Regions from separate parts of the Micromonospora sp. NPDC049107 genome, predicted to be linked through region 2. Evidence: riboswitches for the same ligand, from Rfam matches in the RefSeq annotation. Region 2 holds a riboswitch; each other region holds the start of a gene.
The links. Region 2 has a riboswitch for cyclic di-AMP ahead of AB0B55_RS23145 (hypothetical protein). Riboswitches for the same ligand answer to the same signal wherever they lie in the genome.
Positions count from the first base shown of each region.

Region 1: it holds a riboswitch for cyclic di-AMP, as region 2 does, so the genes downstream of both, AB0B55_RS15120 (hypothetical protein) here and AB0B55_RS23145 (hypothetical protein) in region 2, are expected to answer to the same signal.
Region 3: it holds a riboswitch for cyclic di-AMP, as region 2 does, so the genes downstream of both, AB0B55_RS17400 (transglycosylase family protein) here and AB0B55_RS23145 (hypothetical protein) in region 2, are expected to answer to the same signal.

Region 1 covers NZ_JBEZEC010000005.1:300,044-309,822, forward strand. The annotation lists gene AB0B55_RS15080 (helix-turn-helix domain-containing protein) at 1-215, opposite strand, end outside; gene AB0B55_RS15085 (CsbD family protein) at 376-549, opposite strand; gene AB0B55_RS15090 (heavy metal translocating P-type ATPase) at 624-2,876, opposite strand; gene AB0B55_RS15095 (hypothetical protein) at 2,889-3,827, opposite strand; gene AB0B55_RS15100 (copper ion binding protein) at 3,841-4,050, opposite strand; gene AB0B55_RS15105 (metal-sensitive transcriptional regulator) at 4,146-4,442, shown strand; gene AB0B55_RS15110 (copper-translocating P-type ATPase) at 4,448-6,505, opposite strand; gene AB0B55_RS15115 (YibE/F family protein) at 6,818-8,176, shown strand; cyclic di-AMP (ydaO/yuaA leader) riboswitch at 8,343-8,474, shown strand; gene AB0B55_RS15120 (hypothetical protein) at 8,478-9,500, shown strand; gene AB0B55_RS15125 (carbonic anhydrase) at 9,560-9,779, opposite strand, start outside.
Region 2 covers NZ_JBEZEC010000009.1:238,850-248,628, reverse strand. The annotation lists gene AB0B55_RS23155 (AAA family ATPase) at 1-1,024, shown strand, start outside; gene AB0B55_RS23150 (cation diffusion facilitator family transporter) at 1,132-2,049, shown strand; cyclic di-AMP (ydaO/yuaA leader) riboswitch at 2,162-2,293, shown strand; gene AB0B55_RS23145 (hypothetical protein) at 2,347-3,375, shown strand; gene AB0B55_RS23140 (hypothetical protein) at 3,469-3,996, shown strand; gene AB0B55_RS23135 (SRPBCC family protein) at 4,016-4,468, opposite strand; gene AB0B55_RS23130 (hypothetical protein) at 4,542-4,721, shown strand; gene AB0B55_RS23125 (STAS domain-containing protein) at 4,739-5,101, opposite strand; gene AB0B55_RS23120 (hypothetical protein) at 5,491-5,631, shown strand; gene AB0B55_RS23115 (hypothetical protein) at 5,772-6,179, shown strand; gene AB0B55_RS23110 (cellulose binding domain-containing protein) at 6,350-9,100, opposite strand; gene AB0B55_RS23105 (BON domain-containing protein) at 9,508-9,779, shown strand, end outside.
Region 3 covers NZ_JBEZEC010000006.1:341,451-351,229, reverse strand. The annotation lists partial or broken gene AB0B55_RS17435 (hypothetical protein) at 1-441, opposite strand, end outside; gene AB0B55_RS17430 (N-acetylmuramoyl-L-alanine amidase) at 615-1,745, shown strand; gene AB0B55_RS17425 (FMN-binding glutamate synthase family protein) at 1,998-3,572, shown strand; gene AB0B55_RS17420 (GNAT family N-acetyltransferase) at 4,000-4,713, shown strand; gene AB0B55_RS17415 (VOC family protein) at 4,804-5,241, shown strand; gene dinB (DNA polymerase IV) at 5,299-6,486, shown strand; gene AB0B55_RS17405 (hypothetical protein) at 6,590-6,946, shown strand; gene AB0B55_RS17400 (transglycosylase family protein) at 7,022-7,690, opposite strand; cyclic di-AMP (ydaO/yuaA leader) riboswitch at 7,690-7,860, opposite strand; gene AB0B55_RS17395 (peptidoglycan-binding domain-containing protein) at 8,129-8,617, shown strand; gene AB0B55_RS17390 (peptidase inhibitor family I36 protein) at 8,727-9,128, opposite strand; gene AB0B55_RS17385 (BTAD domain-containing putative transcriptional regulator) at 9,314-9,779, shown strand, end outside.

The sequences.
Region 1 (9,779 bases), on a different contig from region 2:
GACAACTCCATGCGGGCGGTGACCAGTCCGGCCGCCGCCAGCTTCCGTAGGTGGACCTGCAACAGCGCGCGGCTGATGCCCAGTTGCCGGGCCAGCCCACTGACGTACGCGCGCTCGCGGGCCAACGCGGCGACGACCCGCAGCCGGTGCGGGTTGGCCAGCGTGGCCAGCACCCGGACCAGGTCGTCGCCGGTCGGCGGCGAAGCCGCGCTCATAACCAGCCCTTGCACATGCCAATAGAAGTTAGCAGGTGCGGCGACACGGCGGCGCGGCACGAAGACGGAATCAGGGGGATCTCAGGGTTCGGCGCCCCGGACACGACAGCACGCCGGGCCGGTGATGATCACCGGCCCGGCGTGCGGATTACGTCGTACGTCAGCTCTTGAAGGCGTCCTTGATCTTCTCGCCGGCCTGCTTGAGCTTGGCCGTGGACTGGTCGGCGCGACCCTCGGCCTCGAGCTGCTCGTTGTCGGTGGCCCGACCGGCGCCTTCCTTCAGCTTGCCGGCCGCGTCCTCGGTGGCGTTATTGACCTTGTCGTCGAATCCCATTGCCAACCTCCATCGCAAGCGTCGCTACGAACTCAGAGGTACCCCCGTCGTCACCGGTCCAACCATCGCGGTCGTCACAGTTCGCCAGCGGCCGAACGGAAGCGGCGCAGCCGCAGGCTGTTGGCCACCACGAAGACCGACGAGAACGCCATGGTGGCGCCGGCGATCATCGGATTGAGCAACCCGGCGGCGGCCAGCGGCAGGGCCGCCACGTTGTAGCCGAACGCCCAGAACAGGTTGCCCCGGATGATGCCGAGCGTGCGCCGGGACAGCCGGATGGCGTCCACCGCGGCGTCCAGGTCGCCCCGGACGAGGGTCAGGTCGGACGCCTCGATCGCCACGTCGGTGCCGGTGCCCATGGCGAGCCCCAGGTCGGCCTGGGCCAGCGCCGGCGCGTCGTTGACGCCGTCACCGACCATCGCCACCGAGCGCCCCTGCGCCTGGAGCCGCTTGACCACGTCCACCTTGCCGGCCGGCAGCACCTCGGCGATCACCTCGTCCACGCCCACCTCGGCGGCGACCGCCCGGGCCACGGTGGTGTTGTCGCCGGTCAACAGGACCGGAGTGAGCCCCAGGGCGCGCAGCCGCGCCACAGCCGCCCGGCTCGTGGGCCGGACCACGTCGGCGACCGCGAGCACGCCCCGGGCCCGCCCGTCCCAGCCCGCGACGATCGCCGTACGACCGGCGGCCTCGGCGTCCCGCACGGCCCACTCGACCTCCGGCGGCACCTCGACACCGCGTTCGCGCAGCAGCCGGACCCGGCCGAGCAGCACGACCCGCTCGTCGACCGTGCCGGTCACGCCCAGCCCTTCGAGGTTGGCGAAGCCGGTCACCCGGGGCAGCTCGCCCGCTTCGGCGGCGGCCACCGCGACGGCACGGGCGATCGGATGCTCGGAGGCGGCCTCCACCGCACCGGCGAGCCGGAGCAGCTCCGCGCGGTCCTCGCCACTGGCCGGCACCACGCCCACCAGGGTCATCCGACCGGTCGTCACGGTGCCGGTCTTGTCCAGCACGACGGTGTCGACCCGGCGGGTCGACTCCAGCACCTCCGGTCCCTTGATCAACACACCGAGCTGGGCCCCGCGACCGGTGCCGACCAGCAGCGCGGTCGGCGTGGCCAGACCCAGGGCGCACGGGCAGGCGATGATCAGCACGGCCACGGCGGCGGTGAACGCGGCGGTCGGACCGGCCCCGGTGCCGAGCCACCAGCCGAGGGTGCCCACGGCCAGGGCGATGACGATCGGCACGAACACCCCGGAGATCCGGTCGGCCAACCGCTGCACCGCCGCCTTGCCGCTCTGCGCCTGCTCGACCAGGTCGGCCATCCGGGCGAGCTGCGTGTCCGCGCCGACCCGGGTGGCGGTGACGATCAGCCGGCCGCCCGCGTTGATCGTCGCGCCGACCACGGCGTCGCCCGGACCGACCTCGACCGGCACCGACTCACCGGTCAGCATGCTGGCGTCCACGGCGGACGTGCCCTCGTCGACGACACCGTCGGTGGCGATCTTCTCGCCGGGACGGACCACGAACCGGTCACCGACGGCGAGCCGGTCCACCGGGACCAGGGTCTCGACCCCGTCCCGCAGCACCGCCACCTCCTTCGCGCCGAGGTCGAGAAGGGCGCGCAGGGCCGCGCCGGCGGTCCGCTTGGACCGGGCCTCGAAGTAGCGACCGGCCAGGATGAACACCGTGACCCCGGCGGCGGCCTCCAGGTAGATGTTGCCGGCGCCGTCGCCGCGGGTGATGGCGAAACGGAACGGGTGCGTCATCCCGGGCATACCGGCGTCACCGAGGAACAGCGCCCACAGCGACCACCCGAACGCGGCGAGCGTGCCGATCGAGACCAGCGTGTCCATGGTGGCCGCGCCGTGCCGCAGGTTGGTCCAGGCCGCGCGGTGGAACGGCAGCCCACCCCAGACGACCACCGGGGCGGCCAGCGTCAGCGAGAGCCACTGCCAGTAGTCGAACTGCCAGGGCGGCACCATGGCCAGCAGGACCACCGGCACGCTCAGGACCGCCGAGACCCACAGCCGGGTACGCGGACCGCGCAGCGGGTCCTGCGGCGGCGGCTCGGCGGTCGGCGGCGTCGGCAGGGCCGCCGTGTAGCCGGTCTTCTGGACGGTCTCGATCAGGTCGTCCGGGGTGACGTCGTCGGCGTACCGGACGGTCGCCTTCTCGGTGGCGTAGTTGACGGTGGCGCTCACCCCGTCCATCCGGTTGAGCTTCTTCTCGACCCGCGCCGCGCACGCGGCGCAGGTCATCCCCCCGATCGCCAGTTCGATCCGGTTCGGCGCCTCGGGCAGCGGTCTGCTGCTGGTGGTGGTCATCGTCCAGTCCCGTCAGTCGTGCCCGTGCCCGGGGGTGCCGTGGTCGGTCCCGCCGGTCGGTGTCGGCTCGCCCGTCGCGGCCGAGGCAGCGCCCGCCAGGATGGTGAACTCGGCGGTGTGCACCTGCCCACCGTGCTGGAAGTCGAGGTAGAGCCGGTAGGCGCCGGCCGAGGGCACCGCAGCGTGGAAGGTGACGGCAGGGCCGGGCGGGGTGCGTCCATCGCCGGGCGTCCCGTCCGGGTGCACGTGCAGGTACGCCAGATCGCCCCGACGCAGCGCCACCAGGTGCCCGTACGCACCCAGGTAGGGCTCCAGGTCGGTGACCGGCTGCCCGGCACGGCTCACCGTCAGGGTGAGCGCCGAGGTCCGGCCGGGCTCCGGCGTGCCGGCCAGGGTGACGGTGTAACCGTCGACGGTGGCGCTGGTCGCCGGGGCGGGCAGCGTCCGCTCGGTCAGCTCGCCGGGGACGGCCACGTCCACGCCGAGGGTCAACGGCTCGCCCCCGGTCGGGGTGAAGTCGGCGAACGCCCGCCACTGCCCGGCGCCGGCCAGCGGGGTGGCGACCCGCCAGGTGCCGTCCGGGGCGAGATCGGGGTGGACGTGCCGGAAGCCGGACAGGTCCCGGCGGGCGACGATCAGGTGCATCCGTCTGTCGTGCGCGACGTCGTACCTGGTGACCGGCTGACCGTCCGGCCCGTCGATCCGGAACGCGAACTGGCCGGCGGGCGCGGTCACCGGTTGGAGCGTGTAGCCCCGGTCGGAGACGAGCAACCCGCCGGGAACGAGGTCGGCCGCCTCGCCGCTCGTGGTGAGGCCCGAGGTGTGGGCGACGTCGGGCCGGTTCTGGGTTACCGGGTCGACCGGGTCGACCACCCGACCGACCCCGTACGCCGCGCCGAAGACCGCCGTGAGACCGAGGGCGAACGCGCCCAGCCTGGTCACCGTGGTCATCGCGGACCTCCGCTCACGCCTCGACGAGGTCGTAGCCGGCCTCGTCGACAGCGGCCCGGACGGCCCCGGTGTCCACGGGCTGCTCGCTGCTGACGGTGACCTGGCCGGTGGCGAGGTCGACCCGCACGTCGCGTACGCCCTCGATCGCGCCCACCTCGGCGCTGACCGCGCTGACGCAGTGCCCGCAGGTCATGCCCTTGACCTGGTACGTCGTGTCGACCATCGGACGTCTCCTCTCGTAGTACCGGTACCCGGTGGGGGTATGCCGGCAGGAACGGACGCTACCATACCCCCCAGGGGTACGCTATCCTCGTCGCCATGACCGCACCCACACCGATCCGCGGGTACACCGCCAGCAAGGACCAACTGCTCGCGCGCCTGCGCCGGGTGGAGGGGCAGGTCCGGGGCATCGAAAAGATGGTCGACGAGGACCGCTACTGCATCGACGTGCTCACCCAGATCTCCGCGATCCAGGCCGCGCTCGACAAGGTGGCCCTGGGCCTGCTCGACGGGCATGCTCGGCACTGCATGCACGAGGGGGCGGCCGAGGGTCGGGCCGACGAGATGGCCAGCGAGATGATGGCGGCCGTCGGCCGACTCATGAAGCGCGGCTGAGCGCCTCACTCCCGCCCGGAATCGAGACGTACCCGGCGCAGCAACTGCGCGTTGAGCGCCACCACGATGGTGGACGCGGACATCAGCACGGCCGCCACCGCCGGGCTCAGCGCCACCCCGGCCCCGGCGAGCACCCCCGCCGCCAGCGGCAGCGCCACCACGTTGTAGCCCGCAGCCCAGGCCAGGTTCTGCCGCATCTTGCGGTACGACGCCCGGGAGAGCCGGACCACGGCCCCGACGCCACGCGGGTCGGACGACGCCAGCACGACCCCGGCGGACTCGATCGCGACGTCGGTGCCCGCCCCGATCGCGATGCCCACGTCGGCGCGGGCCAGCGCCGGCGCGTCGTTCACCCCGTCACCGACCATCGCCACGGTCAGCCCGCGCCGCTGGAGTTCCGCCACCCGGCTGTCCTTGTCGGCCGGCAGCACCTCGGCGAAGACCTCGTCCACCCCGGCCCGGAAGCCCAGGTCGGCGGCGACCGACTCGGCCACCGACCGCGCGTCCCCGGTGATCATGGCAATGGTGCGGACGCCATCGGCCCGCAGCTCGGCGATGGCCTTGCGGGCCTCCGGCCGCACCGCGTCGGTGAGCGCGAACGCCCCGAGCACCGTGTCCGGCAACCGCAGGAGATACAGCACCACGGCACCGCGTGACGACCAGCGGCCGGTCGCCTCCCGCAGCTCGTCCGACAGCGGTCCACCCCGCTCACGCAGCAGGGTCGGCCCGCCCACCGCGTACTCCGTACCGTCGACGATGGCCCGCACCCCGCGACCCGGCAGCGAGCGGAAGCCGCCGGCACGGGCCGGCCCACCGGGTCCGGCCGCCGCCACGATCGCGCGGGCCAGCGGATGTTCGCTGTCGGACTCGACACCGGCGGCGATCCGCAGCGCCTCGTCCCGGCCCACGCCGGGGGCCGTCACCAGGTCGGTGACCTCGTGCGCGCCCCGGGTCAGCGTGCCGGTCTTGTCGAACAGCACCGCGTCGACGGTCCGCATCCGCTCCAACGCGAGCCGGTCCTTGACCAGGATCCCGCTTCGCGCCGCCAGCGCCGTGGAGAGCGCGACGACGAGTGGGATGGCCAGGCCGAGCGCGTGCGGGCAGGCGATCACCAGAACGGTGACGGTACGCACCACCGCCTCGTCGGGCTCACCGAGCGCGGTCCAGACCACCAGGGTGAGCACGGCGGTACCGGCGGCCACGTAGAAGAGCGCGGCGGCGAACCGGTCGGCGAGCAGTTGAGCCTGCCCGCCCGAGCGCTGCGCCTGCGCGACCATGCGTTGGATGCCCGCGAGCGCGGTCTCGTCGCCCAGCGCCTCGACCCGGACCCGGATCGCCGAATCGGTGGCGACCGTGCCGGCCACCACCCGATCGCCCGCCGACCGGGCAACCGGGCGCGACTCGCCCGTGATCATCGATTCGTCCAACTCCGCGTCGCCGTCGACGACCCGGCCGTCGGCCGGCACCCGACCCCCGGGTCGGACCAGCACCACGTCGTCGACCCGCAGCCCGTCGACAGGTACGCGCTCGACCCGCCCGTCCGCCGCCACCCGCTCGGCCTCGTCGGGCAGCAGCGCCGCCAGTGCCGCGAGCGCCCCACGGGCCTGCCCGATGGCCTTCATCTCCTGCCAGTGCCCGAGCAGCATGATGGTGACCAGCGCGGCCAGCTCCCACCAGAAGTCCAGGTCGAAGGCGCCCAGGCTGGTCGCCAGCGACGCGGTGTACGCCACGGTGATCGCCATCGCGACCAGCAGCATCATGCCCGGCGCGCGGTCCCGGATCTCACGTACCGCGCCGACCAGGAACGGCCAGCCACCCCAGAGGAACACCACCGAACCGAGCACCGGCCCCACCCAGGAGCGACCCGGCGCGTCCAGCCGGAGCCCGAGCCGGTCCACCACCAGGTCACTGGTCAGCACCACCGGCACGGTGAGCACCAGACAGACCCAGAACCGCCGACGGAACAGGGCCGGGTCGTGCCCGGCGTGCTTGTCGTGCCCGGCGTGCTTGTCGTGCCCGGCGTGCTTGTCGTGCTGTCGGTGCTCGGTGGGTGGCTCAGGCATGACTCCACCATCCGCCGCGCCCGGGGCGGTGTCAGCGGTTCGACTCCCCCGACACGTCCGCACGACCTGCGACCCCCCGCCGCGCTGGTTAGCATCGTCCAGCGATGACCCACCGGATCCCGCCGCCGAGACGGGCGACGGCGCCGCCACGGCGCGGCCCCGTACGGCGCCGACCCGACCACTTCATCACTCTCCGTGATTGCCGGGTCGTCAGGCGGCGAACCGACGCGCTCGTGCCCGCGTTCGTCCGGCGGAACTGAACCGCAGAGGCCGCCGGCACGTACCCCGCACCGGATCGTTGGGAGTCTCGCATTGGGTTCCGACCACAGCCATTCCGCTCGACCCGCCCCGCCCCGGGTACGACGGATCCTCATCGCGACGGTGGTGCCGCTCTTCGTGGCCACCGTCGTCGCCGCCGTGGTGCTGTGGCCACGGGACGGCGCACCGAAGAGCGGCGGTGGGGCGGATCTGCCGCGCCACCACGGCACGGTGACCCGGGTGGTGACCGAACCGTGCCCACCCTCGACGAGCCCGGAGGGCACGCCGAGCGGCGGGCCGTGCGGCACGGTGGACGTACTCCTCGAAGACGGGCCGCGCGCCGACCGGCAGGTGAGCACGCCCGTCCCCGCCGGCCCCGGAGCGCCTCGGGTCGAGGTGGGCGACGACGTCGTCCTGGTCGAGCTGACCGATCCGACCGATCCCACCCTCAGCACTTGGAACATCGCCGAGCACCAGCGCGGGACGCCACTGGTGTGGCTCGTGGGGGTCTTCGCCGCCGCCATCGTCGCGTTCGGCCGGTGGCGGGGTCTGGCCGCGCTCGCCGGCCTGGCCGCCAGCTTCGCCATCCTGCTCACCTTCGTGTTGCCGGCCATCGGCGCGGGCCGGTCACCGCTGCTGGTGGCGGTGGTCGGCGCGGCCCTGATCATGTTCGTGGTGCTCTACCTGACACACGGGGTGACCGCGCAGACCTCCGTCGCGGTCCTCGGCACCCTGGGCAGCCTGGTGCTCACCGGCGTCCTCGCGACCATCGCCACGGCCGCCACCCAGCTCACCGGCTTCGGCAGCGAGGACGCCACCACGCTCTCGATGTTCCAGGCGGAGGTGGACCTGCGCGGCCTGCTGCTCGCCGGGATCATCATCGGCTCACTCGGGGTACTCGACGACGTGACCGTCACCCAGGCCGCCACCGTCACCGAGCTGGCGAACGCCAACCCCGGGCTGGGTCGACGACAGCTCTACCGGGCCGCCACCCGGGTCGGCCGGGCGCACATCGCCTCCACGGTCAACACCATCGTGCTGGCGTACGCGGGCGCGTCACTGCCGCTGCTGCTTCTGCTCACCGCCGACTCGCGCCCCATCGGGCAGATTCTGACCAGCGAGTTCCTCGCACAGGAAATCGTCCGCAGCGCGGTCGCCACCCTCGGCCTGATCGCCGCCGTACCCCTCACCACCGGGCTGGCCGCGGTGGTGACCGCGGCCGGGTCGACGGCCACGCCCGACGCGGACGCCCCGCCACCGCGCCCCCGCGCGGACCGCGCGGAGGCGCTCGCCGCTCTCAGTTCCCCGCCGACGGATCGGGCCGACCGGCCCGATCCACAGCGGAACACACCCCCATCCACCGCCACCACCGGGTGGCCAGAGCCGAACAGGAGCACGGATACGGCATGGTGACACTCCTCAGCGTGACCGGATCGGGCACCCGCCCTGAGAACCGCGTCACTGGTCACTCAACGCCATGGCGAAATGACGCTTTTAGTCGGCATCAGGACGTAGCTCAGGCGGTGGACTCTCGGGTAACCTCGCTGCCGGTCACCGACGAAGGCGCGCAGCGGCGCCTGCGGTGCCACCGCCCAATCGCCAACCGGCGAGCCGGGGACCCAGGTACCTGGGGTGAATCCGCGACAGCGGTAGGGGCCACTTCCGCCCCGAACCCGTCAGCTAACCCGGTCGGCGGTCGACGGAAGGGAAGATTGTGACGGCACCCCTACGCCGCTGGTTGACGCCCGTGGTGGCCGTGTTCGCCGCGCTGACCGTGCTCGCCGGACCCCTCCCGGCCCACGCCGCCCCGACGACCCCCACACCGTCCGGGCACGAGGAGGACGGCGACGAGCCCAAGCTGCTCACCGACGTCATCGAGCAGACCAACCGGGACTACGTGGCGGCCAAGTCCAAACTGGACAAGTCCAAGAAGCGGCAGGTCGAACTCGCGGCAGAGGTCGACCGGGCGAAGGCCGACCTGGCCGCGCTGGCCCCGCAGGTCGCGCAGATCGCCGCTCAGTCGTACCGGACCGGACGGGTCGGCGCGATCGCGATGCTGCTGGAGGCCGACGCCCCGGACTCGTTCGTCCAGCGGGCCGCGGCGCTCGACGAGATGAACATGGTCAACGAAAAGAAGCTCGCCGAGGTCAACGCGGTGAAGTCCCGCGCCGAGGAGGCCAAGCTGGCCCTCGACACCGAGGTCCGGGAGCAGCAGAAGCAGACCGCGCTGATGGCGAAGGACAAGCGCGACGCGGACAAGGCGCTCGCGCTGGTCGGCGGCAAGGGCTTCACCGGCGGTCTGGTGGACGCCACCTCCCCGGTCGCCCGGATCGGCCCGGGTCGCACCGCCGACGGCGACTGGAAGCCCCAGTCGTGCAGCGAGAAGGACCCGACCACCTCCGGCTGCGTCACGCCGCGCACGCTGCACGCGTACAAGGAGGTCAAGCGGGCCGGGTTCAACCGGTTCGTGGGCTGCCACCGCAACGGTGGACCGTACGAGCACCCGAAGGGTCGCGCCTGTGACTGGTCGTTGCAGAAGAGCGGCTTCAGCCCGTGGCACAACGACGACACCCGGATGTACGGCAACAACGTGGCCGCGTTCCTCATCCGCAACGCCGACCGGCTCGGCATCTACTACGTGATCTGGAACCGGCAGATCTGGTTCCCGGCGACCGGCTGGAAGTCGTACAGCGGGCCATCGAACCACACCGACCACGTACACATGTCGCTGCTCTGATCCGACGCTCAACAGTTCGAGGGCCGTCCCGCGTCGAGCGGGGCGGCCCTCGTCGCGTGTCAGGCGGCGGCGGTCGCGGCCGGGTCGTCCGAGGCGTCGCCGGCCGGTACGGGGGTCACGGGTCGCACCGCCCCGGCGGCGAGCCGGTACGACATCCCCACCACCGCGCACCGCCCCCGCGCCACCTCGTCGGCCAGCACGGGCGACTGCCCGAGCAGCGTCTCGACCGTCTGCGCGATGTGGATGTCGACGATGCCGTCGATGTCGTGCACGCCCTCG
Region 2 (9,779 bases):
GCCCGAGCAGCGGGCCTTCGAGGACGAGATCGCGGAGCGGCCGGAGTTCCGGGAGTTCCTCAAGGCCTGGTGGCCGCGCCTGCACCCCCGGCACGTGCTGGGCTGGCTGGCTCGACCGGATCGGCTGCGCCGGTACGCCGGCGGGATCCTCTCCGGCGCGGAGATCCGGCTGCTCGGCACGGCGTACCAGAGTCTGGACAGTGCGGGCCTGACCATCGCGGACGTGGCGCTGCTCGACGAGCTGGACGCGCTGCTCGGCAAGCCGGTGAAACCGGCGCGGGCCCGGCGCGACCCGTTCCAGCTCGCGGGCGGCGTTCGTGAGCTGAGCACCGCGGCCGACCGGCAGCGGGCCGCCCGCGCGGCGGCCCGGGAGCGGCCGGAGGACTACCGGGAGTACGCGCACGTGGTCGTCGACGAGGCGCAGGACGTCTCGCCGATGCAGTGGCGGATGATCGGTCGGCGTGGGCGGTTGGCCTCGTGGACGGTGGTGGGCGACCCGGCGCAGACCGCCTGGACCGGTGACCCCGAGGAGCTGACCCGCTCCCGCGACCAGGCGCTGGGCCGGCGCAAACGGCACGAGTTCACGCTCACCACCAACTACCGCAACTCGGCGGAGATCTTCGCGGTGGCGGCGGCGGAGATCCGCCGGCTCTATCCGGACCTGCCCCTGCCGAGGGCCGTCCGCTCCACCGGCGTCGACCCGGTCGAGCTGGTGGTGCCGCCCGCCGGGCTCCAGGCCGCGGCCGTACAGGCGGCCACCGGCCTGCTGGGCGAGGTCGACGGCACGGTCGGGGTGATCACGCCGGTCACCCGCCGCGACGAGGTCGCCGGCTGGCTCGACGCGCTCGGCGCGACGCGCTTGCAGGTGGTGACCAGCCTGGAGGCCAAGGGCATGGAGTACGACGGGGTCGTGCTGGTCGCCCCCAGCGAGATCCGGGCCGATCCGGGCTCGGGTGTACGCACGCTCTACGTGGCGCTCTCCCGGGCAACCCAGCGGCTCACCACCGTCGACCCGACCGGCTGACCGTCGGGTTGGCGCGCCCAGGGGCCGGCCCTCGCCCTACACTTGCACACATAGCGATGTGAGCATACATTTGACCGGGTCCCGGGCGACGTCGGAGGGTGGGTCTCGTGGGAGCAGGACATGACCACCACCACGGGTCGGTCGCCAACGCCGCCCACCAGCATCGCGGACGGCTCTGGGCGGCCTTCGGACTGCTCGCTGCCCTGATGGTGGTCGAGGCGGTGACCGCCTTCCACACCGGCTCGCTGGCGCTGCTCTCCGACGCCGGGCACATGTTCACCGACGTACTCGGCATCGGGATGGCGCTCGCCGCGATCACCGCCACGCGGCGGGCCACCGGCGACCCGCAACGCACCTTCGGGCTCTACCGCCTCGAAGTTCTCGCCGCGCTGGCCAACGCCGTCCTGCTCTCCGGCGTGGCGGTCTACGTGGTGATCGAGGCGATCGGCCGGTTCGGCGACCCGCACCGGGTGCTCAGCGGTCCGATGCTCACGGTGGCCATCCTCGGCCTGCTCGCGAACGTGGTCGCCTTCGGGCTGCTGCGCGCCGGCGCCCGGGAGAGCATCAACCTCCAGGGCGCCTACCTGGAGGTGCTGGGCGACCTGCTCGGCTCGCTCGGCGTGATCGGCGCTGCGCTGCTCATCGCCGTCACCGACTGGTGGTGGGCCGATCCGCTGGTCGCGGTCGCGATCGGCGTGTTCATCCTGCCGCGCACCTGGCGGCTGGGGCGGGCCGCCGTACGCATCCTCGTGCAGGCCGCCCCGGAACACCTCCAGGTCACCGCCGTGCACGACCGACTGGCCGCGGTGCCCGGCGTGGTCGAGGTGCACGACCTGCACGTCTGGACGCTCACCTCGGGCATGGAGGTGGCCTCCGCGCACCTGACCATGGCGCCCGGCGCGGAGGTCGGCGCGGTGCTCACCGCGGCGCGTACCGCCCTGCGGGACGACTTCCGCATCGAGCACGCCACGCTGCAGACCGAACCCGGTGCCGCCCCGGGCGCCTGCGGTTCCGTCGAGTGGTGACCGTCATCCTTCGCGATGGTGCCGGCACCTTCCGTCACATCGGCTGCACAGACCCCACCAGCACCGGTAGGCTCTGTCCCGGCCACCACCCGGCGGCGCCTCCCGGCGCCGGTGGCGGCCGTCGCCTAATCGCCCGACAGGGCGAACCGGGGAACCATGTTCCTGGGGTGCATCCGCGTCAGCGGTAGGGATCTTCCGTCCCGAACCCGTCAGCTAACCCGGTCGGCGGCTGACGGAAGGACATGCGTAGTGGCACCAGCACGACCACCCGCCGCCCGGCTTGCGGCACTGATCGTCATGATGGTCACCCTCGGCGTCGCGCTTCCGGTCGGCGCCGCCACCGCCGCTCCCCCCGCCGGCCTGCGGGCCGCCGCCGCGCCCGACGGCGACGAGGAGGGCGGCACCCCGGCGCTACGGGCCCAGCTCGAGGCGGCCAGCAAGGGCTACCTGGACGCGAAGCGCGCGCTGGACACCTCCATCCAGCGGCAACAGCAGCTCGCGGTCAAGCTGAAGGACACCGAGGCCGAGATGACCGTACGCAACGGCAAGGTCGGCGAGATCGCCGGCGTCGCGTACCGCACCGGCCGACTCAGCACCGTCTCGGCCCTGCTCAACAGCAACACCCCCGAGGGCTTCATGGACCGGGCGGCCGCCCTCGACGTGGTGGCCGCCAACGAGGACCGGGTGCTGCGCGACCTGCACGCCACCCGGGACGAGGCGAACCGCACCCGCGTCGCCCTCGACGGCGAGATCCGGGAGCAGCGTAAGCAGGTCGAGGTGATGGCCAAGCGCAAGGAGCAGGCCGAGCGGGCCCTGACGGTCGCCAACGACAAGGCACGCGCCAGCGCCGCCGCCGACACCGACACCGGCTCCAACCGTGGCACCTCCACCGCCAACGCCCAGCCCGCACCGCGCAACTCCGACGGCTCCTGGCCATCCGAGTCGTGCAGCATCAACGACCCCACCCCGGCCAGCGGCTGCATCACCCCCCGCACCCTGCACGCGCTCAACCAGGCCAAGGCCGCCGGCTTCACCCGGTACGTCTCCTGTCACCGCAACGGCGGCTCGGGCGAGCACCCCAAGGGCCGGGCCTGCGACTTCGCCGCGCAGAAGGGTGGCTTCGGCGGCATCGCCACCGGCGGCGACAAGACGTACGGCAACAACCTGGCCGCGTACTTCATCCGCAACGCCGACCGGCTCGCGGTGCTCTACGTGATCTGGTTCAAGCAGATCTGGCTACCCAGCAGCGGCTGGAAGTCGTACAGCGGGGGGAACGGCGACCCCTCCAGCGACCACACCAACCACGTGCACCTGTCGGTGTACTGACCACCGACGCCGTCCGGGGTACGTCAGCGGGCGTACCCCGGACGTCGTCGCTGGTCGGACGACCACGCGGGGTCGGGCCGGGAGCATTCGGGTATGCCGCGAATCGCGCCCCGCACGCGCAAGGCCCTGCTCACCCTGCACCTGGTCACCTCCCTCGGCTGGCTCGGGGCCGACCTGGTGCTACTCACCCTCGGCATCGCGGCACAGCGCGGCGCCGACCCGGCCGTGGTCTACCCGGTCGCCGGGCTCGTCGGCACCGTGCTCTTCGCGCCGCTGAGCGTGCTCGTGTGGCTCGTCGGTGTCGCCAGCGCGCTGCTCACCCCCTGGGGCCTGCTGCGCTACCGCTGGGTGGTGATCAAGCTCGTGATCACCACAGTGATGGTCGGGCTGGTGCTGTTCCTGCTCACGCCGAACCTGCGGCACGCCGCCGCGCTGGGCGCCGCGCTACCGACGCGGGACCGCGCCGACCTGGTGATCGCGCCCGCGGTGTCGACCAGCCTCATGATCATCGCGACGGTCCTGTCGACGTACAAGCCCTGGGGACGCCGACCCGCCGGCGGCACGACGCGGGATCGCCCTGCGCGCCCCGTGACGCCACGTCACGCACCAATAAGGAAGTAGTGGGCGCGGGACCGAGGGCTCACGGCGCGGGGTCGTCGAGGGCCGCGCCGAGGCGCGCGGCCAGGGCGAGGTGGGCGGCGCGGGCCTGACCGAAGGCGTACCGGAACAGGGGTGTCGGCGCGCGCAGGGTGATGTCGACGTCGATGCGGACCAGACCGTCCGGCTCGGCGCGCAGCCGGGTGTGGTTGCGAACCGTGGTGGCGGGCCACTGGCGGGCCACGGTGACGATCTCGTCGGGCTCGCTGACCAGCACGTCCGCGTGGTACGTGGTGCGAAAGCGCAGCGGGCCGGCGACCAGCCTGTCGTTGATCGTGTAGCTGGCGCGGGCCCCCGGGCGGGGCGGCACCTCGCGCACCCGCACGATCAGGGGATGCAGTTCACCCTGACGGGTCAGGTCGCTCAACAGCGCCGCCGCCTCGGCGACTGAGCAGCGGGCCTGGACGGTGTAGCTGAAGGTATCGCTGCCGAACACACCGTCTCCCGACGTCGCTGGTCGCACGATCGTCCCGTACGCCGCCCTGGGCTGGCAACGGCCGGACGGACTGGTGCTGTCCCTCGGGGTCGACGTGGTGCTCTGCGCCGCCTCGTTGCAGGAGCCCGGGCAGGCCGCGCAGCCCGGCACCGACGTGGCGTTGCTGGCCGCCGGCTACGCGTCGGTCACGGCGATCCGGGCAGTCACCGAGGTGACCGACGTGGACCTGACCGGTCCGGACGCGCAGGCCTGACGGTGGCCGCCCGCGCCTCAGGCGCCGGGAAGCACCTCGGGGGTGGCGGCCCCGGCGAAGTAGGGCTCCGGTGCGCCGAAGAGACCGAGCAGGCCGGTCACCCAGAGCTGACGGTGCACGAACCGGCTCGGCTCGGTGACGACCAGCTTGACGCCACTGACCTCGGCGGTCTGGAAGCCGGCGACCATGGCGCTGATGCCCACGGAGTCGATGAAGGTGACCAGCCTCATGTTCAGCTCGATGCGCAGCGGACGGCTCTTGGCCAGCACCTCCGCAATCGCCTCTCGCACCTCGTACGCTGTGTCGACGTCGATCTCACCCCGCGGGGCGATCTCGACGACACCACCGGACAGGACCGACTTCACGATCGACAGGCTCACGCGAGCACCTCCACCCGCCCGTCCCCCGGGCGCCTCATCAGTACGCGGGCCGCGACCGAGAGTATTCCTCCAACGGCCTCGGTCGCCACCCCTCGGGATGAGCAATTCACGGATCCGAGCGGACAAAGTCGCCCATATCCCCACTTTTCGGCATCTGATCATTCAATACTTTTCGTTATCTGATCAGTCGACGATCGGTCGGAACCGACGCGTCGCCGGACCAGGGTAGCGGTCGCGGTCCGGCAGGCCCGACATCCGTGCCGTCCCGTACGCCCGCCCCGCGTGGGACCGGCGTGTCGCGCCAGCGGTCCCGGCCCGACCCGCCAGCGTGGTTGCCGACGCTTCCTAGCATCGGCCCGGAACACCCACCGTGACGGAGAGGACCTTCGATGATCAAGCGACTGGCCGGGTTGGCCGGCGTCGGTCTGCTGCTCGCCCTCGTACTGGCCTGCGGTTTCGGCGGCGGAGACGACGACGATGACGATGACGACGATTTCGCACGCGGCGTGGCCGCGGTGGCGGTGCGCTGACCCCCGACGGGTGCGCCACTCGGGGCCGGGTTTGCGCGCCACCGGCCCGGGGCACTGCGCAGTCAGCGAACCGTGTCGCGCTGGACGGACGCCGAGGTCCGAAGTGGCCGGCGGCTTCGGCACCTGAGGAGGTAACCACGATGTTCGGAACCAACCTACTGGACCGGCGAAGTAAGCCGGAGCGGATCGCGGACCAGGCGTGGGAGCAGCTGCTCTCCGCCGTCAGCTCCGCGGGCGACAGCGTCCGGGACACCGCGCGGTCGGCCCGTCGCAGCAGCGGCGACCTCGCCGACGGCGCCGGTGACCTGGTGGGCTCGGCGGCGGAGGAGGCACGGCGTCGCGCGGCGCGCGCCTTCGACGCGCTCGCCGGACGCCAGCCGGCGCTGCCGTGGACGCTGCTGATCGGCGCCGCGCTGGTCGGCGCGGCGGTCGGCTGGGCCGTCGGCTCCGCCGCTCGCGCCGCCGGCAGTCGAGACGACCGCGCGGTGGACGACGTCGAGTTCGTCGACGTCGACCGCCCCAACTCCCCCGTCGGCCTGGACGACTAGCCACCGGTACACCGAGCGGGCCCCGTCGACATCGCGTCGGCGGGGCCCGCTCGCGTACCGGTGGCGGTGCTGGGCGGAATGTGCGCCCGGTCCGCCGGGGTGCCGGACCCCTCAGGCAACCCCGGCGGACCGGTGTTCTCGGGTGGCCCGGACGACGCCGGGCCACCGGGTCAGCGACTCGTGCAGCTCACCGAGGCCGGCGGCGAGTTGGTGCCGGTCCAGGAACCGAGGAAGCCGATCGTGGTGCTGGCCCCGGGGGCGAGCGCGCCGTTCCAGCCGCTGTCCACAACCGAGACGACCGCCCCGGTCTGGGTGTGGGTGCCGCCCCAGAGCTGGCTGACGCGCTGGCCGTTGGGGAACGTCCAGCCGAGCGTCCAGCCCGCGATGGGCCTGGTGCCGGGGTTGCTGACCACGACCTCGGCCTGGAAACCGCCCGTCCACGAGCCGGTCACCCGGTAGGTCGCCGCGCACCCACCAACCGGAGGCGGCGTCGTCGGAGGGGGCGTGGTCGGAGGGGGCGTGGTCGGAGGGGGCGTGGTGGGAGGGGGCGTGGTCGGAGGGGGCGTGGTCGGAGGCGGCGTGGTCGGAGGCGGCGTGGTGGGAGGCGGCGTCGTCGGCGTGCCGCCGGTGCGGTCGGCCACCAGGATGCCGCGACCGTTGGTGCCCAGGTAGACCCGCCCGTAGACCCGGGGATCGCCGGTCAGCGCCTCGGTCGGGTTGCCGTACTGGTGACGGTCGTCGTTGATGCGTACCCACGTCGTGCCGCCGTCGTCGGAGCGGTGTACACCGGGCTGGCCGTCCACCGTGCCGTAGAGGAAGACGGCGGGGTTGGTCCGCCCCGGCGCGGCCTTGCCGAACCCGACGTTGCCGGAGGCGCTGACGCCGCCCAGCTTGGTGAAGCTGGCCCCGGAGTCGGTGGACCGCCAGAGCCCGCCCGGACCGGCCAGCCACAGCTCGCCCGACTTGCCGGGCAACGCCTTGAAGCGCACGTCGGAGGTGGGCAGGCCGGTCGCCGCCGTCGCGGTGAAGCTCGCGCCGCCGTTGGTGCTCAGGTAGAGCCGGCCGCCGCTGAAGCCGTAGAACCGGTTGGGGTCGACCCGGTCGGATTCGATCGTCGCGTTCGCCGGGATGCCCGTGGACGGCGCCCACGAGTTGCCGAAGCCGACCGCGTAGACGACGCGTTGGCCCGCGTCGCCGGGCGACCAGACGAACCGGCTGCCGTCGGCCGCCGCGGCGACCGTGCCGCCGGCGTTGACGCCGGACGGCTCGGTGCCCTGGAACCAGGTGGCCCCGCCGTCGGTGGAGAAGGCGACGTGGCTGTCGTTGGGCCGGTCGGAGTCGGTGAAGTTGCCGGCCCGCACCAGCACGGCGGGCTTGCTCTCGGCGTAGTCCAGGCTCGTGGTGCTGGTGAAGACCGGCTGGGTGAAGAGCATCGACGGAATGGTGTCCAGGTCGGTGTGCCGGAAGCCGCCGACGTCGCCGAGCGCGCTGATCAGGGGTGCGCCGCTGGGTGGGCTGACCAGGTCGAGGACGGCCGTCTCCTCCAGGCCCCGGACCATCGGCCGGATCGTGAACTGACCGCCGGTGTCCCACTTGGTGAGGTCGGTGGTGCCGTAGATGGTGGCCCCGGTGCCGTACATCATGCGGTTGGAGTCGTGCGGGTCGATCTCCACCGACTCGTTCATCCAGCCCAGCTTGGGGGTCTCCTCGGGGGGCGCCGGGTTGGTGCCGAAGGTCAGCCAGGGCACCGAGCTGATGTCCATGGTGTAGCGCTTGGACCGCTGCGGGTAGCTGGTGAAGTCCCAGATGCGGGTCCAGCTCGCCCCGCCGTCAGTGCTGCGGAAGAAGATCGCGTCCGGCCACCAGGAGACCTGGGTGCCCACCATCAGCGTGTTCGGGTGCTGCCGGTCGATGGTCAGCCCGCTGTAGCCGAAGTAGTCGTCGCCGCTGGTGGAGGGGATCGGGCTGATCCGCGTCCAGGCCCCGGTGGACCGGGTGAACTTCCAGACGTCGCCCTTGCCGCCGTCGTACGGGCCGCCGGTGTCGCTGGTGGCGATGTAGAGGTGACCGCCGACCGGGTCGACGACGCCCTTGTGCGCCAGGTAGCCGGTGGGTTGCCCGGGAATCCGCGCCCAGGTGACACCACCGTCGGTGCTGCGGTAGACCGGGTTGTCCTTGTCCGCCACACCCACATAGATCGTCTGCGTGGTGGTGCCGGCGGCGCCGGTGCTCTTGTCGAAGCTGACCCAGGTGAGGCCCTGGTTCTGCCCGTTGTAGCCGTTCGGGTCGCTGGGGTCGGCCCGGTAGTTGCCGACGTTCGGGAAGGCGGTGACCTTGGCCCAGGTCGCCCCGAAGTCGGTGCTGCGCCACAGCCCGTTCCCGCCCTCGGCGGCGTAGTAGAGGGTGCTGTTGCGGTTGGGGTCCACGGCCAGCCGCTCGCCCATGCCCCGGCCCGGCATGTTGCCGCCGTTCTTGAACGGCAGCTCGGTGACCTGCCAGGTGGCGCCCTTGTCGGCCGAGCGCAGGATCGCGCCGTTGTTCGGATCCCAGCCGTTGGTGTACATGCCGACCGCCGCGTACACCCGGTTGGTCTGCACCGGGTCGGTGGCGATGCTGACCACGCCGTTGTAGCCCCAGCGGTCCGCGCCGACCCAGTCGAGCAGCGGCGTCCACGACTGGCTGGACTGCTCCCAGCGGTAGGCCCCGCCGATGTCGGTCCGGGCGTAGATCAGGTTCTTCTCGGTCGGGTTGAAGACGATGCCGGGCACGAAGCCACCGCCGCCGACCGGGACGTTGCGCCAGGTGTACGCCTCGGCGGCGGCCGGTGCCGGCGCCGATCCCGCGGCGGTGATCGGGACCGCCACGACGGCCGTGGCGACGGTCAGCGCCGCCACGACCACGCTGGTCAGTGATCTGGGCATCTGCGTTCCTCTCCGGGGGTGGGGGCCCGGGAGTCGGGATCGACCGGGGTGGCGTCGCGGCCCGGGGGACGAGCACGGCGGCGCGGGGACGGGTCGACCAGAAGTGGCGCGTCGGGGCCCGGGGGACGGACGACGACGCGGGGGGACGGATCGGAGCTGCCCTGGCTCCAACCACCCGACGCGAGGCTCCCGCGATCGAGGAACGCACTCACCCTAACCGATCCGACGCCGCTATGGAAGCGCTCCCAACACTGCTGGCGAGCCCGCCACGCACGCAGGTCCGCAGGGTGGCCCCACCCGCATCGGGTGAGGACGGGTAACCCGCCCGGCCGGCAGGATCGGACCTCGGCGGGCCGGTCACGGCCAACACCCGGTCCGCCAGGCACGCGAGCGGATGGGAGGGGCAGATGGCCATCGCGACGATCACGCGCACCGACCAGGACATCCAGTCCGCCGTCCTCGACGAGTTGACCTGGGAACCCCGGGTGCAGCCACACGAGATCGGCGTGACCGTGGCCGAAGGCGTCGTCACGCTGAGCGGACGGGTGGACAGCTACGCGAAGAAGTGGGCCGGCGAACGGGCCGCGCACCGCGTCGCCGGTGTCCGGGCGGTCGCCAACGACCTGACCGTGCAACTGGCCGGCAGCGACGAACGCGCCGACCCGGACCTGGCCGGCGC
Region 3 (9,779 bases), on a different contig from region 2:
GCCGTACGACAGCCCGCCGAGCGCGCCGCCGATGATGTCCTTGACGGCGTTGGCGATGGCGGCGGCGACCACGACGATGACGATCGCGACGAAGGCGCGGGGCAACCACGCGACCACGGCGGTGATGAGGTCGGAGATCGGGTTGGGGCCCCAGATGCCGAAGGCCAGCTGGAGGGTGAGCAGCAGCACCGCGTAGTACACGAGCTTCGCGACGATGTCGCTGGCGTCGTACCGGGATCGGTTGAGCGCCCGACGGATCCCGCCGCGCTCGACGGCGCGGTCGAAGCCGACCCGCTCGAGGATCTTCTCCACGATCTTCAACACGGCCTTGGCGATCAGCCATCCGGCCACCAGGATCGCCACGAAGGCGACGGCCTTGGGCAGGAAGAGCATCACCGAGCGGAGGGCGTCGCCCACCGCGTCGCTGACGTTGTCACTCATCTGGTCATTCCTTAGGGGCAGCGGGGATAGTCGGCCCCACCTACCCCCACCAGCGCGCAGGGAAACGCCGCCGACCCCTGGCGCGCCGGCGGGTCTGGCAATATTCTCCGTGTTGCGTGCGGCCACTGGAGCTACTTTTCATCCCCCCGCCGTCGGCCGCAGGAGGAGCTGTCATGCACGTCGAGCATTCCGAAGTGGACCGCCGGACACTGCTGCGCGCCGGTCTCGGCGCGGCCGCGGTCGCCGTCGTCGGAAGTGAACTCGCCTTCTCGGGCGCGGCGCAGGCCGCCCCCGGCACGGACCTGGACTGGATCATCGGCTGCGACGAGTGGGGCGCCCGCCCACCGGCGGACCCGCTGTCGGTCAGCGCCATCGCCACCAACAAGATCATCGTGCATCACATGGCGTTCCCGAACGTCACCGACTACTCCCGCGAGCAGGCGGTCAAGCTGGCCCACGACTGCCAGGACCTGCACATGGACGGCAACGGCTGGTCGGACTCCGGTCAGCACTTCACGGTGAGCCGGGGCGGCTACGTACTGGAGGGCCGCCGGGGCAGCCTGGAACGCCTCGAAGCCGGCGACCGCCAGATGATCGCGGCGCACTGCCCGGGTGAGAACGGCCGGGCCATCGGCATCGAGAACGAGGGCACCTACGTCACCGAGACGCCACCGGAGGCGCTCACCGACTCGCTGGTCAAGCTCTGCGTCGCGATCAGCCGGCAGTACGGGCTGCACGCGTACGACATCTTCGGCCACTGGGACTTCCGCACGACCGATTGCCCGGGCGCGGCCTTCTACCGGCAGTTCCCCGAGCTGCGGCGGCGCGTGCACGCCGCCCTCGGCACCTCGCTCGGTGACGTGCCGGCCCGTCGCTGGCCCGACCTGTGGCGGTTCGTCAACTCGCCGTCGGTCCGGGTGGTGCAGCACCTGCTGGCCTTCCGGGGCTACGCCGTGACGGTCAGCGGCACGTTCGACGCCGCGACCGTGGCCGCCGTGCAGGACTGGCAGGCCCGCAACGGCATCCCGGTGGACGTGGACGCCACGCTGACCACGGCGACCTGGGAGACGCTGGCGCCCGAGTTGGACCAGCACGCGAGCGGAGCGCCGGTCACCGCGGTGCAGGAGATCCTGGCCAAGAAGGGGTACGCGGTCACCGTCACCGGGGCCTACGACCATGCCACCCGCAAGGCGGTGCAGGACCTTCAGGCGCTGCACGGCCTGCCCCGCAACGGCAAGCTCAGCACCAGCACGTGGTGCACGATCGTCGGCGGGTCCGTCCGCGAGTCGTTCCGGCACCGCTGAGCCACCGGGTGCGGTGCGGGTCGAACCCGCACCGCACCGGGCCCATCACCAGCGCGAAGCCGCGCGCCTCGTTGTCGGCCCTCCGTCGGCCTGCGACGATGCGGCATCGGCTGGCTGGCTGGCTGGCTAGCTGGCTGGCTGGCTGGCTGGCTGGCTGGCTGGCTGGTCAACATCTCCCAGCCCGGGTCCTGACCAGCGCGTCGGCGCGACCGGTCGGTTTGGCCGGCGGTGCGGGCGGAAAGAGTGCTGGGCATGACTTGGGCCCGTCGAGCCGTACCCGCGGTCGCCGCCGCCGTCGCGGCGCTCGCCGCGAGGGATCTGATCCAGCGCGACCACGCGCTGCTGCGCAACTTCCCGGTGCTGGGCCGCGCCCGGTACCTGCTGGAGGCGATCGGGCCGGAGCTTCGGCAGTACATCGTGGCGGGCAACGACGAGGAACGGCCGTTCACCCGGGACCAGCGCCGGTGGGTGTACGCGTCCGCCAAGCAGGAGAACAACTACTTCGGCTTCGGTACGGACAACAACATCGAGTTCACGCCCGGGTACCCGATCATCAAGCACCGCACGTTCGGCCGGGCCGTGCCACCGTCGTCGCCGACGGCCGGGCACGACGTCCGACTGCCGTGCGCGAAGGTGCTCGGCGCGGCCCGGGATCGGGCGCGCGCCTTCCGGCCAGGGTCGGTGGTCAACATCTCCGGAATGAGCTTCGGCTCGCTCTCCGGCAACGCCGTCACCGCGTTGAACAAGGGCGCCGCCCTCGCCGGATGTCTGCAGAACACCGGCGAGGGTGGCCTGTCGCCGTACCACCGCAACGGCGGTGAGCTGGTCTTCCAGCTCGGTACGGCGTACTTCGGCTGCCGCGATGAACACGGCCGGTTCAGTCTGGACCGGCTCAAGGACCTCGTCGCCGGTGCTCCCGTGCGCGCCTTGGAGATCAAGCTGAGCCAGGGGGCGAAGCCGAGCATCGGCGGCCTGCTCCCCGGAGCGAAGGTGTCCGCCGAGATCGCCGCGACCCGGGGCATCCCGGCCGGGCGGGACTGCGTGAGCCCGTCGCGGCACGCCGAGTTCTCCGACTGCGACAGCCTGCTGGACTGGGTGGAGCTGCTGGCCGCCGAGACGGGCCTGCCGGTGGGCATCAAGTCGGCGGTCGGCGACCTGAGCTTCTGGCAGGAGCTGGCCGGCCTGATGCGCGACACGGGCCGGGGCGTCGACTTCGTGACGGTCGACGGCGGCGAGGGCGGCACCGGCGCCGCGCCGCTGATCTTCACCGATTCGGTGTCGCTCCCGTTCCAACAGGGCTTCTCCCGGGTCTACAAGGTCTTCGCGGAACACGACCTGCACGAGCGGGTGGTGTTCATCGGCAGCGGCAAGCTCGGCCTGCCGGACAACGCCGTGGTGGCGTTCGCACTCGGCTGCGACATGGTCAACGTGGGCCGCGAGGCGATGCTGTCGATCGGCTGCATCCAGGCGCAGAAGTGCCACACCGACACCTGCCCCACCGGGGTGGCGACACAGAACGCGTGGCTGGCCCGGGGCCTCGACCCGACGCTCAAGTCCGTCCGGGCGGCCAACTACCTGGCGACGTTGCGCCGGGACCTGACCAAGGTCGCCGAGGCCTGCGGCGTGGAACACCCCGGCCTGATCGGCACGGACGCCGTGGAGATCCTGGACGGCCGCACCGGCTCCACCCCACTGCACGAGGTGTACGGGTACCGCCCGCACTGGGGCCTGCCCTCCCCTGCCGACCAGAAAGAGATCATCCGGCTGATGATCCCGGAGGCGCCCCAGGGCGGCAGCGCCCCGCCGTCACCCACCGCCGTCGGCTGATCCCGCCCACCGCCCCGCCGCCCACGGGGCCCACCGCCAATCTGCCTACCGCCCCACCGGCCCACCGCCAATCTGCCTACCGCCCCACCGGCCCGCCGCCTACCGGCCCGCCGGCCCGCCGCCAACCTGCCTACCGCCCCAACCGGCCCACCGGGCCACCGGGCCACCGGGCCGCCGCCAACCGCCGCCGGGCCTACCGCCCCACCGGCCCGCGCCCCACCGGCCCGCCGCCCGAAGAGCGTGATGCCTGTGAGTCATCTTGATGACTCACAGGCATCACGCTTCTTGTGGTGCTTCCGCCCCGAGGCCTCTGCGGTGCCATCCGACACCCCCCAAGAAGCGGGTCCGCCAGAGTCTCCTTCGGCGTCATCCGGCGCCGCGCGAATAACTCGTGGAGTCGTGTTCCCGGCCGACCTATGGTGGCGCGGTGCTGATCCGACGTGAGACCCCCGCCGATATCGACGCCATCCGGGCCGTGCACGCCGCGGCCTTCGCCGCCGCCGACCACGGCCCTGCCGACAATCCGGAGCACGGGCCGCAGCACGATCCGGGCCACCGGCCGGACCACGATCCGGGCCACGGGCCGGACCACGATCCGGACCACGATCCGGGCCACGGGCCGGACCACGATCCGGACCACGATCCGGAGCACGGGCCCAGCACGGACACCGCCACCAGGAGCACCGACGGCGGTGGCGACGGTCGCCTGCCGGTCGAGGCGACGCTCGTGGACGCGTTGCGCGTCGACGACGGGTGGCTGCCCGCGTACTCCCTGGTGGCGGTCGATACGGACGGCCTGGTGGTGGGTCACGTGGTGGCCACGCGGGCCCGCGTGGCCGGTGCGCCGGTGGCGTTGGGTCTCGGGCCGCTCGGCGTGCTGCCCGGCTGGCAGCGACGCGGGGTCGGCAGCGCCCTGATGCACGCGGTCCTGGGCGCCGCCGACGCCCGAGACGAGGCGCTCGTGGTGCTCCTCGGGCACCCCGAGTACTACCCGCGTTTCGGGTTCCGGCCGGCCGTCGAGCTGGGCGTCACCCCGCCGCAGCCGTGGGGCCCGCAGTACTTCATGGCCCGACCGCTGACCGCCTGGCACGGATCGATCCGGGGCGAATTCCGCTACGCCCGCCCCTTCGACGACCTGTGACCGGACCGCACCCGCTGTCGCAACGATCCTGTCGGTCCGTCGCGAGAGGATGGCGACATGACCGACCGGACCGGGAACGAGGATGCTGCTATGGCCCGTGAAGTGCAGATAACGTTCGACGCTGCCGATCCTGCCGCCCTGTCGGCGTTCTGGGCCGACACCCTCGGCTACGAGTTGCAGGGCCCGCCCGGGGGCTTCGACTCGTGGGAGGCCGCGTTGGACGCGATGGGCGTGCCGCCGGAGCGACGCAACGACGCGTCGGCGGTGGTCGACCCCACGGGGGCGGGGCCACGGCTGTTCTTCCAGCGGGTGCCGGAGGGCAAGCAGGCCAAGAATCGCGTCCACCTCGATGTGCGGGCCGCGCCGGGGCTGACGGGTGACGACCGGATGGCGGCCCTGGAGGCGGAGGCCGACCGGCTCACCGCTCGGGGTGCCACACGGCTCGCCCGACACGAGCCCGCTCCCCCGCTCGGCGCCGGTCACATCGTCATGGCAGACCCGGAGGGCAACGAGTTCTGCCTCGACTGAGCGGGCGTTCTCCCAGCTCACTGCCGCGACGACCGGCCGTCATGCGAACATGTGTACGTGTCGCACGACGCCCACATCCTGCACGCCGACCTGGACGCCTTCTACGCGTCGGTCGAGCAGCGTGACGACCCGCGCCTGCGCGGACGGCCGGTGATCGTCGGCGGCGGCGTGGTGCTGGCCGCCAGCTACGAGGCGAAGGCGCGGGGTGTGCGCAGCGCGATGGGGGGTCAGCAGGCACGACGGCTCTGCCCGGACGCGATCGTGGTGCCGCCCCGGATGTCGGCGTACACGCAGGCCAGCCGGACGGTGTTCGAGATTTTCCGACAGACCACGCCGCTGGTCGAAGGGCTCTCCATCGACGAGGCGTTCCTCGACGTGGGCGGGCTGCGCCGGCTGGTCGGCACACCGGCCGACATCGCCCAGCGGCTGCGCCGGGAGGTCCGCGACCGGGTCGGCCTGCCGATCACGGTGGGTGTGGCCCGGACGAAGTTCCTGGCGAAGGTGGCCAGCGCAGTGGCGAAGCCGGACGGGCTGCTGGTTGTCGCCCCCGACGCCGAGACTGCGTTCCTGCATCCACTGCCGGTGGAACGGCTCTGGGGCGTCGGTCCGGTCACCGCCGCGAAGCTGCGGGAACGCCGGATCCGTACCGTCGCGGACGTGGCCCGGCTCGGCGAGGCCGCGCTGGTGTCCCTGCTCGGGGCCGGCGCCGGCCTGCACCTGCACGCTCTCGCCCACAACCGCGACCCCCGGGCGGTGCAGGTGGGCCGGCGGCGGGGCTCGATGGGCGCGCAGCACGCGTTGGGGCGTACCCCACCTGCGCCGGAGGAACTGGACGCCATCCTCGCCGGTCTGGTCGACCGGGTCACCCGACGGATGCGGGCGGCCGGACGGTCCGGACGCACCATGGTGTTGCGACTCCGCTTCGGCGACTACACCCGCGCCACCCGCTCGCACACCGTGGCCAAGGCGACCGCCGACACCACCGCACTGCTCGCCGCCGCCCGGACACTGCTGCGGGCCGCCCTACCGGAGATCGACCGGCGCGGGGTCACCCTGCTCGGCGTCTCGGTCGGCAACCTGGACGACAACCCGGTGCAGCCGGAGCTGCCGTTCCAAGCCAACACCGGGGCCGACCTGGACGCCGCCGTGGACGCGGTCCGCGACCGCTTCGGCTCGACGGCGCTCACCCGGGCGGCGCTGCTCGGCCGCGCTCCCGGTGTCGAGATGCCGCTATTGCCGGACTAGAGCGCCCCGGTTGCTGCGACCGGAGACACATCACAGCAGGTCGGCGGTTTAGCCGGCCGCACACAGGTGAAGTCTTGAGGGGAAAGCCTGACGAGGGGGGCCCATGTCCGACGAGACCAGCAACCGACCGAGCCGTCGTGCCGAACGTCCGGGCGACGTGACCGACCCGCTGCTCTGGCAGCTCGCGGTCGACGTGCTCGAGGCCCACGAGGCCGACGACGAGGGTCGCTGCCGCAACCTCCAGTGCGCCGGCCAGTCCTGGCCGTGTGCGGCGCGTACGACCGCCGAGCAGTCGTTGCGACTGGCCCGCAGCACCCCCGACTCGGTCGAGACGGCCATCGACGGTGGCGGGGGCGGCACCGGCTGGACGGCCGAGGCCGCCGCGCCGGCGCAGCGCTGGGGCTGGAACGGCGACGTGATGGCCCGCCGCGAGGCGAGGTCGGCCGCCTCGGCGGCGTGACCCGTCCCGCGAGGACAGCGCCAGACGAACGAACGCTCGGCCGGTGACCCGGCCGAGCGTTCGTCGGTACGTACGTCAGAGAGCGAGCCGCTGCCCCGGGAAGATCAGGCCCGGGTCCGCGCCGATCAGCTGACGGTTGCGCTCGTACAGGGCCTGCCAGCCGCCGCTGCGGGGGTGCCGCTCGGCGATCTCCGACAGGGTGTCCCCCGGCGCGACCACGTACGTGTCGCCGCCGGCCGCCGGGGCGGTCCGCTCGTGACCACGGGTAGCCGGCTGGTCGCCGCGTGCCGGCCGCTCCTTGCCGGAGGTGGACGTCGACGACTTGGAGGTCGACTTCGTCGGGGACTTCGCGGTGGACTTCGTCGAGGTACCGCCCGACGAGCCGCCCTTGCGGCCGCAGGTCGGCCACGCGCCGATGCCCTGCCCGTCGAGCACCTTCTCGGCGATCGCGATCTGCTCGCCACGGCTGGCCAGATCGGCGCGGGCGGCGTACTTCGTGCCGCCGTAGCCGGCCCAGGTGCCCTGGGAGAACTGCAGCCCGCCGTAGTAGCCGTTCCCGGTATTGATCTTCCAGTTGCCGCCGGACTCGCACTGGGCGATCGCGTCCCAGTTGACACCGGCCTGGGCCGGGGCCGCCGGGCCGAAGAGGGCGACGGCGCCGGTGACCGCGCCGACCGCCAGGGTACCGACGGCGACGCGGCGGGTGGTGACCCGTCGATGACGGGGGGTGTACGCAGACGTCATGGATCATTCCTCCACGCCGGCGAGGTGAGCTGTCGGGTTCGGGCCGAGGAGCCCGGCCGCGCGCTGGCGGCTTCACCCCGAGGTGACATGCACCGAGGAACGTTGGGTCCCCCGCTCCTGCCCGGGTTCTGTTTCCGACGACCGGGGGCAGGATTTGGCGTTGCCGGTCGCGGCGTCCACGGTGGTGGACCCGACCGACGGTAGGCACGGTGGGTGACGGTCGCCCACCGCTTGTGAAGTTGTTCACCGGCTCACGCGGGGCGCTGCGGCCAGCGGTTGCGGACGACGTCCACCTGTGCAGCGGCCATCATGGACCGTTTCCGATCAGGGCCTGCCGTCCCGGTGAATTGACGTTCGGACAGGAAACCGTAGACGGGCGGTAGCGATGCTCTGGAGCACACCGGGTCCATCCCGGAAACGACACCCCAGGAGGAGATCATGCCGCTCCAGCAGAGTCGCAACGGCCGTCGCCGCGCCGCAGCCGTCCTCGTAGCCCTACTGGCCGGCGCTGGCCTGACGCTGTCCGCGCCGACCGCCGCACAGGCGTCCAGCCCGTGCACCAGCCTGACCTTCTACCGGGTCGGCGGCTACCCGGGCGGCGCGGACATGCACGTGCCCACCGTCGGCTGGCAGACCGGAAACAAAAGCTGCTACCTCACCTACGGCCACTCGGGCTCCGCGGTGCTGGTGCTCCAGGAGGCGCTGAACAACTGCTACGCGCGGTCGCTCAGCCTGGACGGGAACTACGGTCCGAAGACCCGGGACGCCGTCCGGTACGCCCAGCACAAGATCAATGAGGACATCGTGTACGCGAACATCGCCGAGGACGGCGAGTACGGCCCGCAGACACGTGCCTACATGGGCTTCGCGATCTTCGGGGTCAACGGCGGCCCGGTCATTCCCAACGTCTGCTACTACCCGGGCTGACCGCCGTACAGCGCCGGCCGGAGCCCTCGCGGACTCCGGCCGGCGCCGTGGCGGCCCCTCCCCCGGTGCGGCGTCGCCGGCTCCCCCCCTGCGCGGCGACGCTCATGGATCAGCAGACCCGGACCGCCTCGATCCGCTGATTCCAGTTCCCCCCGATCGCGGCCGAGTCGTACGCCAGGTTCGCCCGGTAGCCATAGGCGTGCTGGTAGCCGAGCAGGCCGGTGGCGTTGGCGTTGTCCCAGAAGGTGGAGACGGTGCCGGACGGCCGGTTGTTGATGATCGATTGGGCCCGGTTGCGGAAGTACGAGGGCAGCGGGACGTCGTTGCATCCGTTGTACGGACCGTCGAGCAGGAAGATGTCGCCGCTGAAGTTGGCCCCGGCGTACAGGCAGAGCAGACCCGACGGGCAGGCGTAGTTGGCCTGGGCCGGACTCGGGGCGACGCCGAGCGTGGCGCCCACGGCGATCGTACCGAGCAGCGCGGACGTGAGCCTTCGCAGAGCACTTCGCACGATGGTGACCTCCGGTGTCGTCACGACCGGAACCGGCCGCGAGTCGAGTTGCCGACATCACGTTGATCGATGTCCTTGTAGCAACGATGATCTGCGCGGAAGGTCGACGAATTCCTGCCGGAACCTCAATCCGGCTGTCCCGGGGGTGCCGGTGGGGCGACCGGCGGTGCAGCGAGCGGCGGTTCATGGAGATTCGGGTCCTCGGGCCGGTCGAGGTCTGGGCGAACGGCCGTCCGGTCGATGCCGGAGCGGCCCGCCAGCGCGCCGTCCTGGCCGCACTGGCGGTCGACGTGGGCCGACCGGTGAACCTGGACGCTCTGGTGGACCGGGTCTGGGGCGACGCGTCGCCGCCCCGGGTTCGCCACAACCTGCACGTCTACCTCGCCCGGCTCCGCCGGGTGCTGGCCGACGCGGGCGCGCCGGACGTGTTGGCGCGACGGTCGGGTGGTTACCTGCTGGACCTGCCACCGGAGACAGTGGACGGCCCGCACTTCGACGCGCTGCGGCAGCGTGCCGACGGGCTGCCCGACGGGGACCCCGAACGGGTGGAACTGCTGCGCAGGGCGCTTGAGCTGTGGCGTGGCGAGCCGCTGGCGGGGCTGCCGGGCGAGTGGGCGGCCCGGGTCCGGCAGGACTGGCACCGCCGGCACA